DNA from 2 places in the Ralstonia edaphi genome. Region 1 is predicted to be linked to the other one. Evidence: riboswitches for the same ligand, from Rfam matches in the RefSeq annotation. Region 1 holds a riboswitch; the other holds the start of a gene.

Region 1 (7,971 bases):
ATTGCAAAAGCCAGCAGCAACAGGACGGAAGGTAGCGTAAAGCCGCACCATGCCGCCAAACCGCCGCGCCATCCGGCCCGGAGCAAGCCGACGGAAAACCCGACTTGGCTGCTGGCAGGCCCCGGCAGAAACTGGCACAGCCCCACCAGATCGGTGAATGTTGCGTCGTCGAGCCAGCGCCGGCGCTCCACGAACTCACGGCGGAAGTAACCGATATGCGCGACGGGGCCGCCGAAGCTCGTGAGCCCCAGCTTGAGAAAAACCGCCAGCACTTCCATGGCAGAGCCCGCTTGATGTGTGCGGGACGGTGTGGCGGAAGCGGTCATCGGGGCGGGATATCGATGTTTGAGAAACGCGTATTAGAACATTGCCGCCATGGCTTGGAAGGCAACTAAAGTGGCAGGATAGGCATCGCCGTCACCGTCATCGGACTCTGCCGCGTATCCCATCATGCACTTTGCCCACACCATTGGCGCACAGCGCCATGTGTTCAACGATCTCAAGACGCTCCTGGCCAAAGCCAGTCCGGCGCGCTCCGGCGACTACCTGGCGGGCCTCGCCGCGGCCAGCGAGGGCGAACGCATGGCCGCACGGATGGCGTTGGCGGACGTGCCGCTGTCGGTCTTCCTCAACCAAGCGCTGGTGCCGTATGAAGACGACGAGGTCACGCGCCTGATTCTGGATCGGCACGACGCACAGGCCTTCGAGCCGATCGCCTCGCTCACCGTGGGCGAATTTCGCAACTGGCTGCTCCTGCACGAGACCGACAGCGCGACATTGACGAGCGTCGCCGCGGGCATCACGCCAGAAATGGCCGCCGCGGTCAGCAAGCTGATGCGCAATCAGGATCTGATCGCCGTGGCCCGCAAGTGCCGCGTGGTCACGCGCTTTCGCAACACCATCGGTTTGCCGGGCCGGTTGTCAGTCCGGCTGCAGCCCAATCACCCGACGGATGATCCCAAAGGCATTGCTGCGTCGGTCATCGATGGCCTCCTCTACGGCTGCGGCGACGCGACCATCGGCATCAACCCTGCCGGGGACAATCTCGGCGCCATCGTTTCGCTGCTGCAACTGGTGGATGAGCTGCGCAACCGCTACGCCATTCCCACGCAGTCGTGCGTGCTGACCCACGTGACGAACACGGTGCGCGCCATTGACCAGGGCGCCCCGGTCGACTTGGTATTCCAGTCGGTGGCTGGCAGCGAGCAAGCCAATGCGGGGTTCGGCATCAGCCTCGCATTGCTGGGCGAAGCCCATGACGCAGCGCAAAGCCTCTCGCGCGGCACGGTTGGCAACAACGTGATGTATTTCGAGACCGGCCAGGGCAGCGCGCTGTCGGCCAACGCGCACCACGGCGTCGATCAGCAAACGATGGAAGCGCGGGCCTATGCCGTAGCGCGGGCGTTCTCGCCCTTGCTGGTGAATACGGTCGTCGGCTTCATCGGCCCGGAGTATCTCTATGACGGCAAGCAGATCATCCGCGCCGGATTGGAAGACCACTTCTGCGGCAAGCTGATGGGCCTGCCGATGGGCTGCGACGTCTGCTACACCAACCACGCAGAGGCCGATCAGGACGACATGGATACACTGCTGACGCTGTTTGGCGTGGCGGGCGTCCAATTCATCATGGGCGTGCCGGGCGCTGACGACATCATGCTGAACTACCAGAGCACGTCGTTTCATGACGCGCTTTATCTGCGCGACACACTCGGCCTGCGGCCCGCACCGGAGTTCGAGGCGTGGCTGCAAGGCATGGGCATCGTCGATGCTGCCGGCCGCCTGCAAGACGCGACGGCGCGGCAACCGCTGCTGCAGTTGGCTCACGCGCTGTGAAATCCCTGAGGAAGCCGAACATGCCAAAACACACGCTGGGTCAGCTGAATCCGTGGACGCATCTGCGTGCCTTCACTGACGCCCGAATCGCGCTGGGCCGCGCCGGCAACAGCCAGACCACCGACGCCGTGCTCGCCTTTGGCGTGGCGCATGCCCAGGCGCGCGATGCCGTGCACCTGCCGCTCGATAGCGCCGCGGTGGCGGCAGTACTTGGGGAAGCGGGTTTCACGGCGGTGACGGCCCACAGTGCGGCCGCCGATCGCGCCCAGTATCTGCGCCGTCCCGACCTTGGCCGCCGCCTTGACGATGCGAGCCGCGCAAAACTCGGCGCGTTGCGGCCAGCACAGCCATTCGACGTTGTTTTCGTGATTGCAGACGGGCTCTCCGCATTGGCGGTGCAGAGCCATGCCGTGCCCCTGCTGTGCAGCGTGCGCGAGCGTCTGCCGTGCGACTGGTCGATCGGGCCCGTGGTTATCGCCGAGCAGTCCCGCGTTGCGCTGGGGGATGAGATCGGTGCGCTGCTGGGCGCGCGGCAGGTGGTGATGCTGATCGGTGAGCGACCGGGGCTGAGTTCGCCTGACAGCCTAGGCATTTACCTGACCTACGCGCCGCGTGTTGGCCGCTCCGATGCGGAGCGCAATTGCATTTCCAATGTGCGGCCGGCAGGCCTGACCTATGACCAGGCGGCGAGCCGGCTGGTGTTCCTGCTCAACGGCGCGTTGGCGCTCGGCCGCAGCGGCGTCGACCTGAAGGACGACACCCCACCCGTTTCTGCTGTTGCCTCGGGTACAGCCCGACTTGCCGAACGTCAGAACCCATGACACACTCCCTCCCGCTGCCCACACCGGCAGCACGCAGGCGCGGCTGACGTACCAACGACAGCTGCAACACGCCGCAGGAGAGACCGGGCCCAACGCGCATACGCGTAACGCCCGGCGCCGATGGAGCAACCACCCCGGAAACTCTCAGGCAAAAGGACTGTGGCGTCGACTGCGAATCTGGAGAGAGGCGTGCACGCGCGCGCCCACCGAAGGGGAAGGCGCCAGCGCTGCTGATGCCCAAGCTCTCAGGTCCCAAGACAGATGGGGTGAGCCGACCGGATCGTCCGGTCATGACATCACTCCATAGGGACCGCCATGACGCACATCGTCATCGTCGGCGCCGGCATATCTGGCGTCACTACCGCTTACACGCTTTCGCAACTCGGCTATCAGGTCACGGTGCTCGACCGCCACCTGTATCCGGCCATGGAAACCTCGTTCGCCAACGGCGGCCAGCTTTCCGCCAGCAACGCTGAAGTCTGGAACAGCACCGGCACGCTGCTCAAGGGCATCAAATGGATGCTGCGCAACGACGCTCCGCTGCTGCTCAACCCCAAGCCCTCGTGGCACAAGTATTCGTGGATCGGCGAGTTCGTCGCCAGCATCGCGCACTACCGCCGCAACACCATCGAAACCACCCGCATGGCCATCGAGGCACGCAAGCATCTGTTTGCGATGGCCGAACGGGAGCAGATCGATTTCGACCTGCAGAAGCGCGGCATCCTGCACGTCTATCACGACAAGGCCAGCTTTGCGGCAGCAGGCAAGGCCAACGCCCTGCTCGTCGCCGGCGGGCTTGAGCGCCACGCCGTGAGCCCCGAGGAGATTGCCGCCATTGAGCCGACGCTGCGCGGCAACTACTACGGCGGCTACTTCACCGCATCCGACGCCACGGGCGACATCCACAAGTTCACGCGTGGCCTGGCGCAGGCGTGTGAGAAGCGCGGCGTGCGGTTCATGCACGGCGTGGATGTGCGCGGTGTGGAAACCACCGAAAGCGGCGTGCGCCTGCTGTTGCAAACCACACTCGATGACCGCCTTTCCACCAGCTCGGCGAATGTCGTACAGGACCTTGCCGCAGATGCGATGGTCGTGTGCGCAGGCGTGGGCAGCCGGCATATCGCACAACTGGTGGGCGATCGCATCAACGTGTATCCGGTCAAGGGCTATTCGATCACGGTCCACCTGGACGACGATGCCAGCGTGCAAGGCGCGCCGTGGGTCAGCCTGCTCGATGAGAGCGCAAAGATCGTGACAAGCCGGCTGGGCGCGGGCCGCTTCCGCGTGGCCGGTACGGCAGAGTTCAATGGCTACAATCGCGACATCCGCGCCGACCGCATCGAACCGCTGGTGGCCTGGACGCGCCGCAACTTTGCGATTGGCACGTCGCGCGTGGTGCCATGGGCCGGCTTACGCCCGATGATGCCGGACATGATGCCGCGCGTCGGCCGTGGGCGGCACGCGCGCGTGTTCTACAACACGGGCCACGGGCATCTGGGCTGGACGCTGTCTGGCGCGACCGCTGCCATGGTGGGCGAGGTGATCTCGCGAGATTGCCCGCTGCATTGATCGCAGCATGAAAAAAAGCCCGCCGGAACACTGGCGGGCTTTTTTTCATTGCGGGAATGAACCAAGCGATCAGAACTTGTGCCGCACGCCCAGCATCACGCCCAACCGCGAGTTGTTGCCATACGTGTTGCCCGAATTGTTGAATGCGGCCGCGCTGTTCAGGGCAACCCAGGCGCCCTGCAGGCGGGTGTAGTCCACTTCGGCGTAGACGTCGGTGCGCTTGCTGAAGGCGTAGTCGAGCATGCCAGCGGTGGTCAGGCGCTTACCGCTGGCATCAAGATGTTTCATCCAGTCGTACTGCACGGTGCCGATGAAGCTCAGTGCGCCGGAGATCGGCACCTTTGCACCAACATAGGCGGCCTGGTTCTTGTAGTCGGCCACGTCGAGACGGCTGTTCGTATAGCCGAGGTACCACGTGGCAATCGACGTATCGAGCTTGCCGCCAAAACCCCAGACCGTCTGCTTGCTGGCCTGCGCTGCCGGCACCGCCCCGAAGAACGCCGATGACACATCGCGCGTGACCTGGTACACGGCGCCCACTTCAGCCGGCCCCATGCTGTAGACGATCGAGCCGGCGCCGGCCGAACTCTTGCTGAAGCTGCCAGCCGCCTCGCCAAACGTCCATGCGCCGGCAAGCTGCAGGCCGCCGAACGACTTGATGTATTTGACCGTGTTGTCGTAACGCAGGCCGGTGTAGTTGCCGCCTTGATAGCCGACGATGGAGTTGTTGGCGAACGCCATCGCCTCATACGAAGACAGCACTTCATGCGCCAGCGTGTATTGGCGTCCCAGGTACAGCTTGCCGTAGTCGCCCTCCAGGCCCACCACCGCGGTGCGCCCAAACAGACGTCCGCCCTGCTGGCTGCCGCCGGTATCGGGGAAGAAGCCCGATTCGAGGATGAACATGGCCTTGGTGCCGCCGCCCAGATCTTCGGTGCCGCGCAGGCCCCAGCGGCTGCCGGTCAGCACGCCGTCCATCATCTGCAGATTGCTGTTGCCTGCCGCGTTTTCGTGCGTGCTGTAGCGGATCGTGGTGTCGATCAGCCCATAGAGCGTGACACCGCTCGCGGTTTGCGCTGCCGCTGGCACGCTCGTGGCTCCGAGCACCAATGCGGCAATCATTGTCTTGTTCATGGCTCCCTTGTCTCCTCTTTGGTGTGATGGGTATGGATGTGCGACGGCTGTCCGGGCAACCGCGGTGTTGCGTGGATAGCGCGCACGGCCGCACAACCGTGAGCGCCAGAATTCTCGTGACTCAGTGGTCAGCCGCAGTGGTGGCGCCTCGGCTCAGTTGCGCCTGCACCGCCATGCGCACGGCGGCGTTTGCGGCGCCGTAGCCGAGGTAGCCGTTGCGCTGGACAAGCTCGAAGAAGAAGCGCTCGCGAAACGGTTCGGTGTAGGTGTGCAGAAAATCGCCGTGCGGGTCGCGGTCGTAGAGCAGGCCGTCGTCGTGCAGGCGCGTGACCAGTGCATCGTCGAGCCCGAGCCGGGCAGCGACGTCGTCGTAGTAGTTCTCCGGCACGTGCTGCAGACGTGCGGCACCGCGGTCGATGGCTTCAATGGTTTCGAACAGCCGCTCGGTGCGCAAGGCAATGTGATGCACGCCCGAGCCCGCGTAGGCGGCAATGAACCGGCCGGTGGCCGTACGCCCGCTTTCCGACACGCTGAGCGGAATCCGCACGTTGCGATCGGGGCTCACCATGGCCCGGCTCTTCACGAGACCGTACGGGTCGGCAATCTCCTGCATCGCTTCAGCGTGCATGCCAAAGATGGCGCGGTAGAACAGCACGAAGCTGTCGAGCCGATGCGCCGGCAGCGCCTGTGCAACGTGGTCGATCGATGCCCACCCTGCTGCCTCGTCCTGCACCTGCGGCAGCAAGACAAAATCGTTCTCGTAGATGCTGCGATCGGCTTGGCGATCGTCGATCAGATAGAGCAACGTGCCGTCCGGGGCGCGCAGCGCCGGAATGCTGCGCTCCCTCGGCCCGACCGGCCCGCGCCATTCCTGGGCGCACAACTCGCGCGCGCGTGCCATGGCGCGCTCGGCATCGTCCACCTTCAGGCCGATCGCACAGACAGAGGGCCCGTGCAACTCGAAATGCTCCGACGCCGCGCTGTCCTGCTCCATGTTCAGGATCACGTTGACGCGGCCTTGCCGATACAGGTCAACGGCCTTGGAGCGGTGGTGTCCGGCAAAGGCGAAACCCAGCGCGCGCAGGCGCGCTTCAAGCTCCCGGCCCGCCGCGGCATCCACCGCAAACTCCAGGAAATCCACGCCTTCAAACCGGGCCGCCGCCGGCAGCTCCGCACCGCCAGCTTCGGACTCCAGCCAGAGCAGCGAACGCATGCCGTCCAGCGCGGTCAGCCGCGCGGGCGCCGAGCGGAATTCGTCATTGAAGACTTCCAGTGACAGCGGCCCCGTATAGCCCGCGGCAAGCAAATCGCGCGCAAAGTCCGTCACCGCCAGATCGCCCTGCCCCGGGAAGTTGCGGTGATGCCGGCTCCAGGACAGCACGTCCATCGACAATTTCGGGGCATCCGCAAACTGCACAAAGAAGAGCTTGTCTGCCGGCACATCGCTGAGACCCTCCAGGGAGTCGCCCAGCGAGAGCGTATGGAAGCTGTCGAGAATCAGCCCCAGCGCAGGGTGGTCAGCCTGCCGTACGATCTGCCACGCCTGGCGCCAGGTTCGCGTGTGGCGCCCCCAGGCCAGGGCCTCATAACCTACGCGCAGCCCGCGCCGCGCCGCTGCGTCTGCCATCTGCCGCAGGTCGTCCGCCGCGCGCGCCGGATCGTCGATGGCGAACTCCTGCACGTTGCTGCAGACCAGCACCATCTCGACGCCCAGCTCGGTCATCACGTCGAACTTGCGCTCGGCGCGGGCGAGATTTCGGGCGAACAGCTCATGCGGCATGGCCTCGAAATCGCGGAACGGCTGGTACAGCAGGATCGCCAGCCCAAGGTCGGCCGCCATCTGCCGCACGCGGGCCGGGGAGCCGTCGAAGTTCAGCAGATCGTTTTCGAAGATCTCGATGCCATCAAAACCAGCTGCGGCCGCCGCTTCCAGCTTTTCAGGCAGCGTGCCGGACAGGCAGACGGTGGCAATGCATTTGGGATGGCGTGCTGCGCGGGGCGAATTCATGGCGATGCGTTGTCTGACGATGCCCGCAGCGTAGGTGGGCACACCCCGCGCTCACAAGCGGCATTCGCGCAACAGCGTGCGATGATCGTACAATCGTGCGCACATATCGCTCGTTTTTAGGGTTATCGCCATGACGAAGGAACCGCTGAACCGGCGCGACTGGATCGCCGGGCTGGAAAAAGGGCTCGCGATCCTGGAGGCGTTCGACCACGAGCACCCGAGGCTGACGCCCACGCAGGCCGCCGAGCTGACCGGCCTGACGCGCACCGCCGCGCGCCGCTACCTCCTGACGCTGGAGCATCTGGGCTATCTCACCAGCGAAGGGACGCTCTTCAGCCTGACGCCGCGCGTGCTGAAGGTGGGCTGGTCGTACTTCGATTCGGCGCGCCTGCCGCGCACGGTGCAGCCGTTCCTGCAGCAGGTGACGGCCGCCGTCGGCGAGGTGGCGTACCTGAGCGTGCTGGACGATTGGGAGCTCGTCTTCATCTCGCGCACCAGTACGAGCCGAGTCATGAGCACGGGCTTCGTGCTGGGTGCGCGCGTGCCGGCGCCGCTGGCCTCGGCCGGCGTAATGATGCTGGCCGCGCAACCCGAGCAGAAGGTCAA
Region 2 (7,971 bases), on a different contig from region 1:
CGGCTCCAGCTGGCGCGGCGCGAGTTGCGCTTCGATGCCGCCCATCATCGCCGCCTCGAACAGCGACACCTTGGCCTGTCCCGCGAATGCGCCCAGCACTTCCAGCGTCGCATTGCCCACGCCGCGCTTGGGCGTGGTGATGGCGCGAATGAACGCAGGATCATCATCCGCATTGGCAATCAGCCGCAGATACGCGCACAGATCCTTAATCTCCGCCTTGTCGAAAAAGCTCTGCCCTCCCGAGAGCACATACGGAATGCGCTCTCGGCGCAGGATCTGCTCGAACAGGCGCGCCTGAAAGTTGCCGCGATACAGGATCGCGTAATCGCGAAACTGCGCGCGGCGCTCGAACTTGTGGGCGGACAGCTTGAAGACGACGCTTTCGGCTTCGTGTTCTTCGTCATTCGCGCTGGTCACGTTGATGGCATCGCCCATGCCGTGCTCGCTCCACAGCGTCTTCTCGAACAGCTTCGGGTTCTGCGCGATGACTGCGTTCGCGGCGTTCAGGATGCGCACGGTGGAGCGGTAGTTCTGCTCCAGCTTGATCACCTTCAGGTTCGGGAAATCCGTCTGCAGCAGCTTGAGGTTGTCGAGCGTCGCGCCGCGCCAGCCGTAGATGGCCTGGTCGTCGTCGCCCACCGCCGTGAAGGCCGGCGCCCGCAGGTGCGAACCGCCCGCGAGCAGCTTCAGCAGCTGATACTGGCAGGCGTTGGTGTCCTGGTATTCATCGACGAGGAAGTAACGCAGGCGGTTCTGCCACTTCAGGCGCACGTCTTCATTGCGCGCGAACAGCTCGGCGGGAATGCGGATGAGGTCGTCAAAATCCACCGCCTGATACGCATGCAGCGTCGCGACGTAGTTGCGGTAGACGAGCGCAGCCTGGTGGTCGTCGACGTTGTTGTTGGCGAGCGCCTCGGCAATCGCGGTGTCCGGATCGACGAGACCGTTCTTCCACAGCGAGATCGTGCTCTGCACGCGGCGGATCAGCTGCTTGTCGGTCGTCGCGAGTTGCTCTTGGATCATGCCGAAGCAATCGTCGGAATCCATGATCGAGAAACGCGGCTTGAGGCCGACGTGTTCAGCCTCGGCGCGCAATATCTGCACGCCAAGGGAGTGGAACGTACAGACCGTCAACTGCTTGATGGGAATGCGCTTGCCGTCTTCGCGTGTCTTGCCGTCCATCAGCTTGGCCACGCGCTCCTGCATTTCCTTGGCCGCCTTGTTGGTAAACGTAACGGCGGCGATGTGCTTGGGCTCGAAGCCCTTGTCGAGGATCAGGTGCGCGATCTTCTGCGTGATCACGCGCGTCTTGCCCGAGCCCGCCCCCGCGAGCACCAGGCATGGGCCGTCGAGGTAGTGCACAGCTTCGGATTGGGCTGCATTGAGCCCGTGGGCGAGACCGGAAGACATGGGGACAGGCGGAAGAAAAAGCAGGCGGGAACGACAGCGGAGGGCGATGGTAGCACGGCGCTTTTGCGTCGATTGAGCAGATGGCAAACCCTTCACCGGGGCGCCAGCGGAGGTGCCCGATACCGCACCGTATGCGTTTGCGCCCCTCCCTTTTCGCAGGGGCGTTACATCGCTTACGCGCCGTTACACGAACGCCGTACACGGCGCTCCTCAGCACGCCGTTATGGACGGGACAGCGGCTGAATCGGTCGGCCGCTCATCGGAGAACGCACCATGAACCGCATCGTCAAAGCCCTGGCCATCAGCGCCGTCGCCCTGTCTGCCACCACGGGCGCCTTCGCCCAGACGCAATGGCAAAAGGACCACCCGCGCCGCGCCGAGGTCAACCACCGCCTCGCCAACCAGAACAAGCGCATCCACAACGAAGTGAAGGAAGGCGAAATCACCAAGAGCCAGGCGCGCCAGCTGCACAAGGAAGACCGCCAGATTCGCCAGGAAGAGCGTGACATGGCCGCCCAAAACGGTGGGCACATCACCAAACAGGAACAGCGCACGCTGAACCAGCAGGAAAACCAAGTCAGCCGCCAAATCGGCAAGTAAGTCAAAGCAAGAGCAGCCACACCCGCACTCCGACCACACCCGAACAAGGCGCTCCCGCCCGCGCCCCGACGGTGTGGCCGTTGTCTTTGGCCTTTGACGTTCCTGCCCTAGATGGCGCCTTGAATTTCTGTTGCAGGGAGGAAAAAGGAAGGGAAACTGTCTGAGCGAAGCGAGTTTTTCCCTTCCCCTCCCTGCGACATAAATTCAAGGAGTCTTCCGCCATCTCGGGCGCGCCTTTCTTTTGCTTACTTTTCTTTGGCAAGACAAAGAAAAGTAAGTCGGTCCCGGCAGGGAACGAAAGGGGGATGGACCACAAGCACAAAAAATCCAGCCCTCCCCCCAACCCGAAACCGCCAAGTCCACCCCAATTGACAATCCCATCCCCCTTCCGTAAATTCCGCCCATCCATCCGGGAGAGCGTGCCCGCCGTACACGGCAAGGCGCCGCCGAAGGGGTAGCACCCGAAAACTCTCAGGCATCCAGGACCGGGCGGATCGGCGGACATGCGTCCGACCGCACTCTGGAGAGCTGGCGCCGCACGACCACTGCGGGCGCCCACCGAAGGGGCTCACGAACGGCGCGCACCGCTATGCGCACCGCTTCGCAATCTCTCAGGTACCAAGGACAGAGGGGCCATCTGCGCAGCTTGTTGATCTTCATGGCGTCACCATGAGGGATCAGGCTGCGCGGGTGGCCTTTTTGCTTTTCTGGTTCCCGATCCATGCGCCGCGCCCAAGCCACGGCGGCGCACTCAGCCGAGAGATTCCATGACGCTCCAACACACGCCGCTCAATGCCATCCACCGCTCGCTGGGCGCCCGCATGGTCGACTTTGGCGGCTGGGACATGCCCGTCAACTACGGCTCCCAGATCGAAGAGCACCACGCCGTGCGCCAAGATGCCGGCATCTTCGACGTCTCGCATATGTGCGTGGTCGACCTCACCGGCGCGCGCGTGCGCGATTTCCTGCGTGGGCTGCTCGCCAACAACGTCGACAAGCTGCAGACGCCCGGCAAGGCGCTCTACAGCTGCATGCTGAACCCCAAGGGCGGCGTGATCGACGACCTGATCGTCTACTTCTTCCGCGAAGACTGGTTCCGCCTGGTGGTCAACGCCGGCACGGCACCGACCGACCTGGAGTGGATCGTCGCGCAGAACGCCGCCGCCGGCACCGACGTGACCATCACGCCGCGCCGCTCCGACAACAATGCGGGCGCCGAGCCGCTGGGCATCCTGGCCGTGCAGGGCCCGAACGCGCGCGCCAAGACCTACGCCGCGCTGCCCGGCACGCAGGCCGTGGGCGATGCGCTCAAGCCGTTCAACGCGGGCTTCGTCACCGTGGAAAACGTAGGCGAGGTCATGGTCGCCCGCACCGGCTACACCGGTGAAGACGGTTTCGAACTCGTCGTGCCGGCCTCGCAGATCGCGGGCGTCTGGGAGCGCCTGCTGCAGGCCGGCGTGCGCCCGGCAGGCCTGGGCGCGCGTGACACGCTGCGCCTGGAAGCCGGCATGAATCTCTACGGCCAGGACATGGACGAGCATGTTTCCCCGCTCGACGCCGGCCTCGCCTGGACGGTCGACCTGCAAAGCGAACGCGACTTCACCGGCAAGGCCGCGCTGCAAGCCGGCGGCCAGCGCGAGCAGTTCGTCGGCCTGATCCTGCGCGACAAGGGCGGCGTGCTGCGCGCCCACCAGAAAGTCATCACCGCCGCCGGTGACGGCGAGATCACCAGCGGCACGTTCAGCCCGAGCCTGTCGCTGTCCATCGCACTGGCGCGCCTGCCCAAGGACGTGGCCATCGGCACCGACGTACAGGTCGAAATTCGCGACCGCAAGTTGACCGCGACTGTGGTTAAACTGCCGTTCGTGCGCAATGGCAAGGCGCTGGTCAGCTGAACATCGAATCTGCATTCCCAAATACCCATCTTCCGGAGAAACCTTTCATGAGCAACGTCCCCGCCGATCTGAAGTACACCGAACACGACGAGTGGATCCGCGTTGAAGCCGACGGCACGCTGACCATCGGCATCACCGACTTCGCGCAGGACGCGCTGGGCGACATCGTCTTCCTGGAGCTGCCGGAAGCCGGTCGCGCCGTTGCCAAGGACGAAGCGATTGCCGTGGTCGAATCGGTCAAGGCTGCCTCCGACATCTACGCCCCCGTCTCGGGCGAGATCATCGCCAACAACGCCGACGCAGCCGGCGCACCGGAATCCGTGAACGCAGGCGCCTACGACGCCTGGCTGTTCAAGATCAAGCCGACCAACGCCGACGACGTGAACGCCCTGATGTCGGCTGCTGATTACGAAGCCAAGATCGGCTAAGCCGGTCACCCCAAGCCGATGTGCCTGACCCGCACATTGGCGCTTTGCCTGAATTTCGAGCCCTTGCCATGAACGCTCCGCACCCCGCTTCCTCGGCGCTTGCCGCCGAACGCCCGACGTTGGCTGACCTGGAGGCGCGCGACGCCTTCGCGCACCGCCACATCGGCCCGTCTGCCGACGAGCAGACCGCCATGCTCGGCACGCTCGGCTACACCAGCCGCGCCGCGCTGATCGACGCCGTGATCCCACCGGCCATCCGCCGCCAGGACGGCATGCCGCTGGGCGAATTCACGCAGCCCCTGACCGAAGAAGCGGCCCTCGCCAAGCTGCGCGGCATCGCCGGGCAGAACCGCGTGGTCAAGAGCCTGATCGGCCAGGGCTATTACGGCACGCACACGCCGGGCGTCATCCTGCGCAACATCCTCGAAAACCCCGCCTGGTACACGGCCTACACGCCGTATCAGCCGGAAATCTCGCAGGGCCGTCTGGAAGCGATGCTGAATTTCCAGCAGATGGTGATCGACCTGACGGCGATGGACATCGCCAATGCGTCGATGCTGGACGAAGCGACCGCCGCGGCTGAAGCCATGACGCTGCTGCAGCGCATCGGCAAGTCGAAGTCGACCGTGTTCTTCGTGGCAGACGACGTGCTGCCGCAAACGCTGGAAGTCGTGCGCACCCGCGCCGAGCCGATCGGCGTGCAAGTGGTGACCGGGCCGGCGGCCGACGCTGCCAAGCACGACGCGTTCGGTGTGCTGCTGCAATACCCGGGCGCCAACGGTGCGCTGCTGGGCGATCTGGCGACCTACCAGGCGCTGACGGACGCCGTGCACGCCGCCGGCGGCCTGGTGGTTGCCGCGGCTGACCTGCTGGCGCTCACGCTGCTGGCCGCGCCGGGCGAATGGGGCGCCGACGTGGTGATCGGCAACACGCAACGCTTTGGCGTGCCGTTCGGTTTCGGCGGCCCGCACGCCGGCTACATGGCCGTGCGCGATGCGTTCAAGCGCTCGATGCCGGGCCGACTGGTCGGCGTGACGATCGATGCGCAAGGCAACCCGGCCTACCGCCTCGCGCTGCAAACGCGCGAGCAGCACATCCGCCGCGAGAAGGCCACCTCGAACATCTGTACCGCGCAGGTGCTGCTGGGCGTGATGGCGTCGATGTACGCCGTCTACCACGGCCCGCAAGGCCTGAAGCGCATCGCCCAGCGCGTGCACCGCCTGACCGCCACGCTGGCCGCCGGCCTGCGCGCGATCGGCTACACGCTGGAAGCCGATGCCTTCTTCGACACGCTGACCGTCGCCACCGGCCCGCGCACCGCCAACCTGCACATCGCTGCGCAGGCGCGCGGCATCAACCTGCGCCAGATCGACGACGCGCGACTGGGCATCTCGCTGGACGAGACCGTCACGCGCGCCGATGTCGTGGCGCTGTGGGAAGTCTTCGCGCATGCCGCCCACGCGAGCGCGCCGGACTTCGACCAGACCGAAGCGGGCGTCGCCGATGCGTATCCGGCCTCGCTCATCCGCCAGAGCGCGTACCTGACGCACCCGGTGTTCAACGCGCACCACTCCGAGCACGAAATGCTGCGCTACCTGCGCAGTCTCGCCGACAAGGATCTCGCGCTCGACCGCACGATGATCCCGCTGGGCTCGTGCACGATGAAGCTCAACGCCACCGCAGAAATGCTGCCGGTGACGTGGCCCGAGTTTTCGAACATCCACCCGTTCGCGCCCGCCGACCAGACTGTCGGCTACCGCGAGATGATCGACCAGCTCGAGCAGATGCTGTGCGCCGCCACCGGCTACGCCGCCGTGAGCCTGCAGCCGAATGCCGGCTCGCAGGGCGAATACGCCGGTCTGCTGATCATCCACGCCTACCACGCCAGCCGTGGCGAAGCGCACCGCAACGTGTGCCTGATCCCGTCGTCGGCGCACGGTACGAACCCCGCATCGGCGCAGATGGCCGGCATGCAGGTGGTCGTCGTGGCCTGCGATGAGCGCGGCAACGTCGATCTGGCCGACCTGGAGAAGAAGGCGGCCGAACACAGCAAGAACCTCGCGGCGATCATGATCACCTACCCGTCCACGCACGGCGTGTTCGAGGAAGGCGTGAAGCGCGTCTGCGAAATCGTGCACAGCCACGGCGGCCAGGTGTACGTGGACGGCGCCAACATGAACGCCATGGTCGGCACCGCCGCGCCGGGCCACTTCGGCGGCGACGTCTCGCACCTGAACCTGCACAAGACGTTCTGCATTCCGCACGGCGGCGGCGGCCCGGGCGTTGGTCCGGTGGCCGTGGGTGCGCACCTCGCGCCGTTCCTCCCGGGGCGCGCGGCTTCCGGTGAAGACGCGAGCAAAAACATCGGTAACGTGTCGGCGTCGGCGTTCGGCTCGGCGTCGATCCTGCCGATCTCGTGGATGTACATCGCGATGATGGGCGCCGCGGGCCTGACCGCCGCCACCGAGACGGCCATCCTGTCGGCCAACTACGTGGCCAAGCGTCTCGCGCCGTACTACCCGGTGCTGTACACGGGCGCGCACGGCCTGGTGGCCCACGAGTGCATTCTCGACATCCGTCCGCTGCAGAAGGAATCGGGCATCAGCAACGAAGACATCGCCAAGCGGCTGATGGACTTCGGCTTCCACGCACCGACGATGAGCTTCCCGGTGCCGGGCACGCTGATGATCGAGCCGACCGAAAGCGAGCCGAAGGTGGAACTCGACCGCTTCATCGACGCGATGATCGCCATCCGCGGCGAAGTCGACAAGGTGATCTCGGGCGAATTCGACCGCGAAGACAATCCGCTCAAGCACGCGCCGCACACCGCAGCCGTGGTGATGGCCGATGACTGGTCGCACAAGTACACGCGTGAGCAGGCCGCCTACCCGGTGGCATCGCTGCGCGCACGCAAGTACTGGCCGCCGGTTGGCCGCGCCGACAACGTCTACGGCGACCGCAACCTGTTCTGCGCCTGCGTGCCGATGAGCGAGTACGCGCAAGACTAAAGCCGGCGACCCAGCGCGATTGCCATCGCGCCGCGCCTCAGGCGGCCGCCTCGCACCACGGGGCGGCCGTTTGCGTCTGAACAACCCGAACGCGGGCGGCCACAAGCCGACTCGCCCCTTTTGCAAAACGCCCCCCGGAGCCTTACCCCATGGCTGTTTCTGTTTTCGACCTCTTCAAGATCGGCATCGGCCCGTCCAGCTCGCACACCGTCGGGCCGATGCGCGCCGCGCTGATGTTCGCCTCGGGCCTCGAAGCCGACGGCCTGATGCCGCAAGTCGCCAGCGTGCGCGTCGAGTTGTACGGCTCGCTCGGCGCCACCGGCAAGGGCCACGGCACCGATCGCGGCGTCATCCTCGGGCTGATGGGCGAGGCGCCGGACACCATCGACCCCGACACCATCGAAGACAAGCTGGCGGCGCTGCGCGCCTCGCAGTCGCTGTCGCTGCTGGGCCGCCACCCGGTGCGCTTCACCGAGAAGGAGCACATCGCCTTCTATCGCCGCGAGGCGATGGCCGAGCACCCGAACGGCATGAAGTTCCATGCCTTCGATGCGGCCGGCGAGCGGCTGCGCGAGGCGCGCTACCTGTCGGTGGGCGGCGGCTTTGTCGTCACGGCCGGTGCGCCGAATA

The links. A riboswitch is a leader RNA that binds a small molecule or an ion and turns the genes downstream of it on or off. The one in region 1 is predicted to bind glycine.
Region 2: linked by a shared signal. The riboswitch ahead of gcvT (glycine cleavage system aminomethyltransferase GcvT) and the one ahead of R2669_RS01170 (D-amino acid dehydrogenase) in region 1 are both predicted to bind glycine.

The regions. Positions count from the first base shown of each region.
Region 1 covers NZ_CATWHI010000001.1:245,382-253,352, forward strand. Annotated here, with positions in the region: gene chrA (chromate efflux transporter) at 1-326, opposite strand, end outside; gene R2669_RS01160 (ethanolamine ammonia-lyase subunit EutB) at 451-1,833, shown strand; gene eutC (ethanolamine ammonia-lyase subunit EutC) at 1,854-2,654, shown strand; glycine riboswitch at 2,719-2,824, shown strand; gene R2669_RS01170 (D-amino acid dehydrogenase) at 2,970-4,223, shown strand; gene R2669_RS01175 (porin) at 4,293-5,357, opposite strand; gene R2669_RS01180 (bifunctional sugar phosphate isomerase/epimerase/4-hydroxyphenylpyruvate dioxygenase family protein) at 5,479-7,365, opposite strand; gene R2669_RS01185 (IclR family transcriptional regulator domain-containing protein) at 7,496-7,971, shown strand, end outside.
Region 2 covers NZ_CATWHI010000014.1:822-8,792, forward strand. Annotated here, with positions in the region: gene R2669_RS24740 (UvrD-helicase domain-containing protein) at 1-1,410, opposite strand, end outside; gene R2669_RS24745 (hypothetical protein) at 1,684-2,010, shown strand; glycine riboswitch at 2,411-2,508, shown strand; glycine riboswitch at 2,521-2,648, shown strand; gene gcvT (glycine cleavage system aminomethyltransferase GcvT) at 2,778-3,905, shown strand; gene gcvH (glycine cleavage system protein GcvH) at 3,953-4,333, shown strand; gene gcvP (aminomethyl-transferring glycine dehydrogenase) at 4,402-7,341, shown strand; gene R2669_RS24765 (L-serine ammonia-lyase) at 7,491-7,971, shown strand, end outside.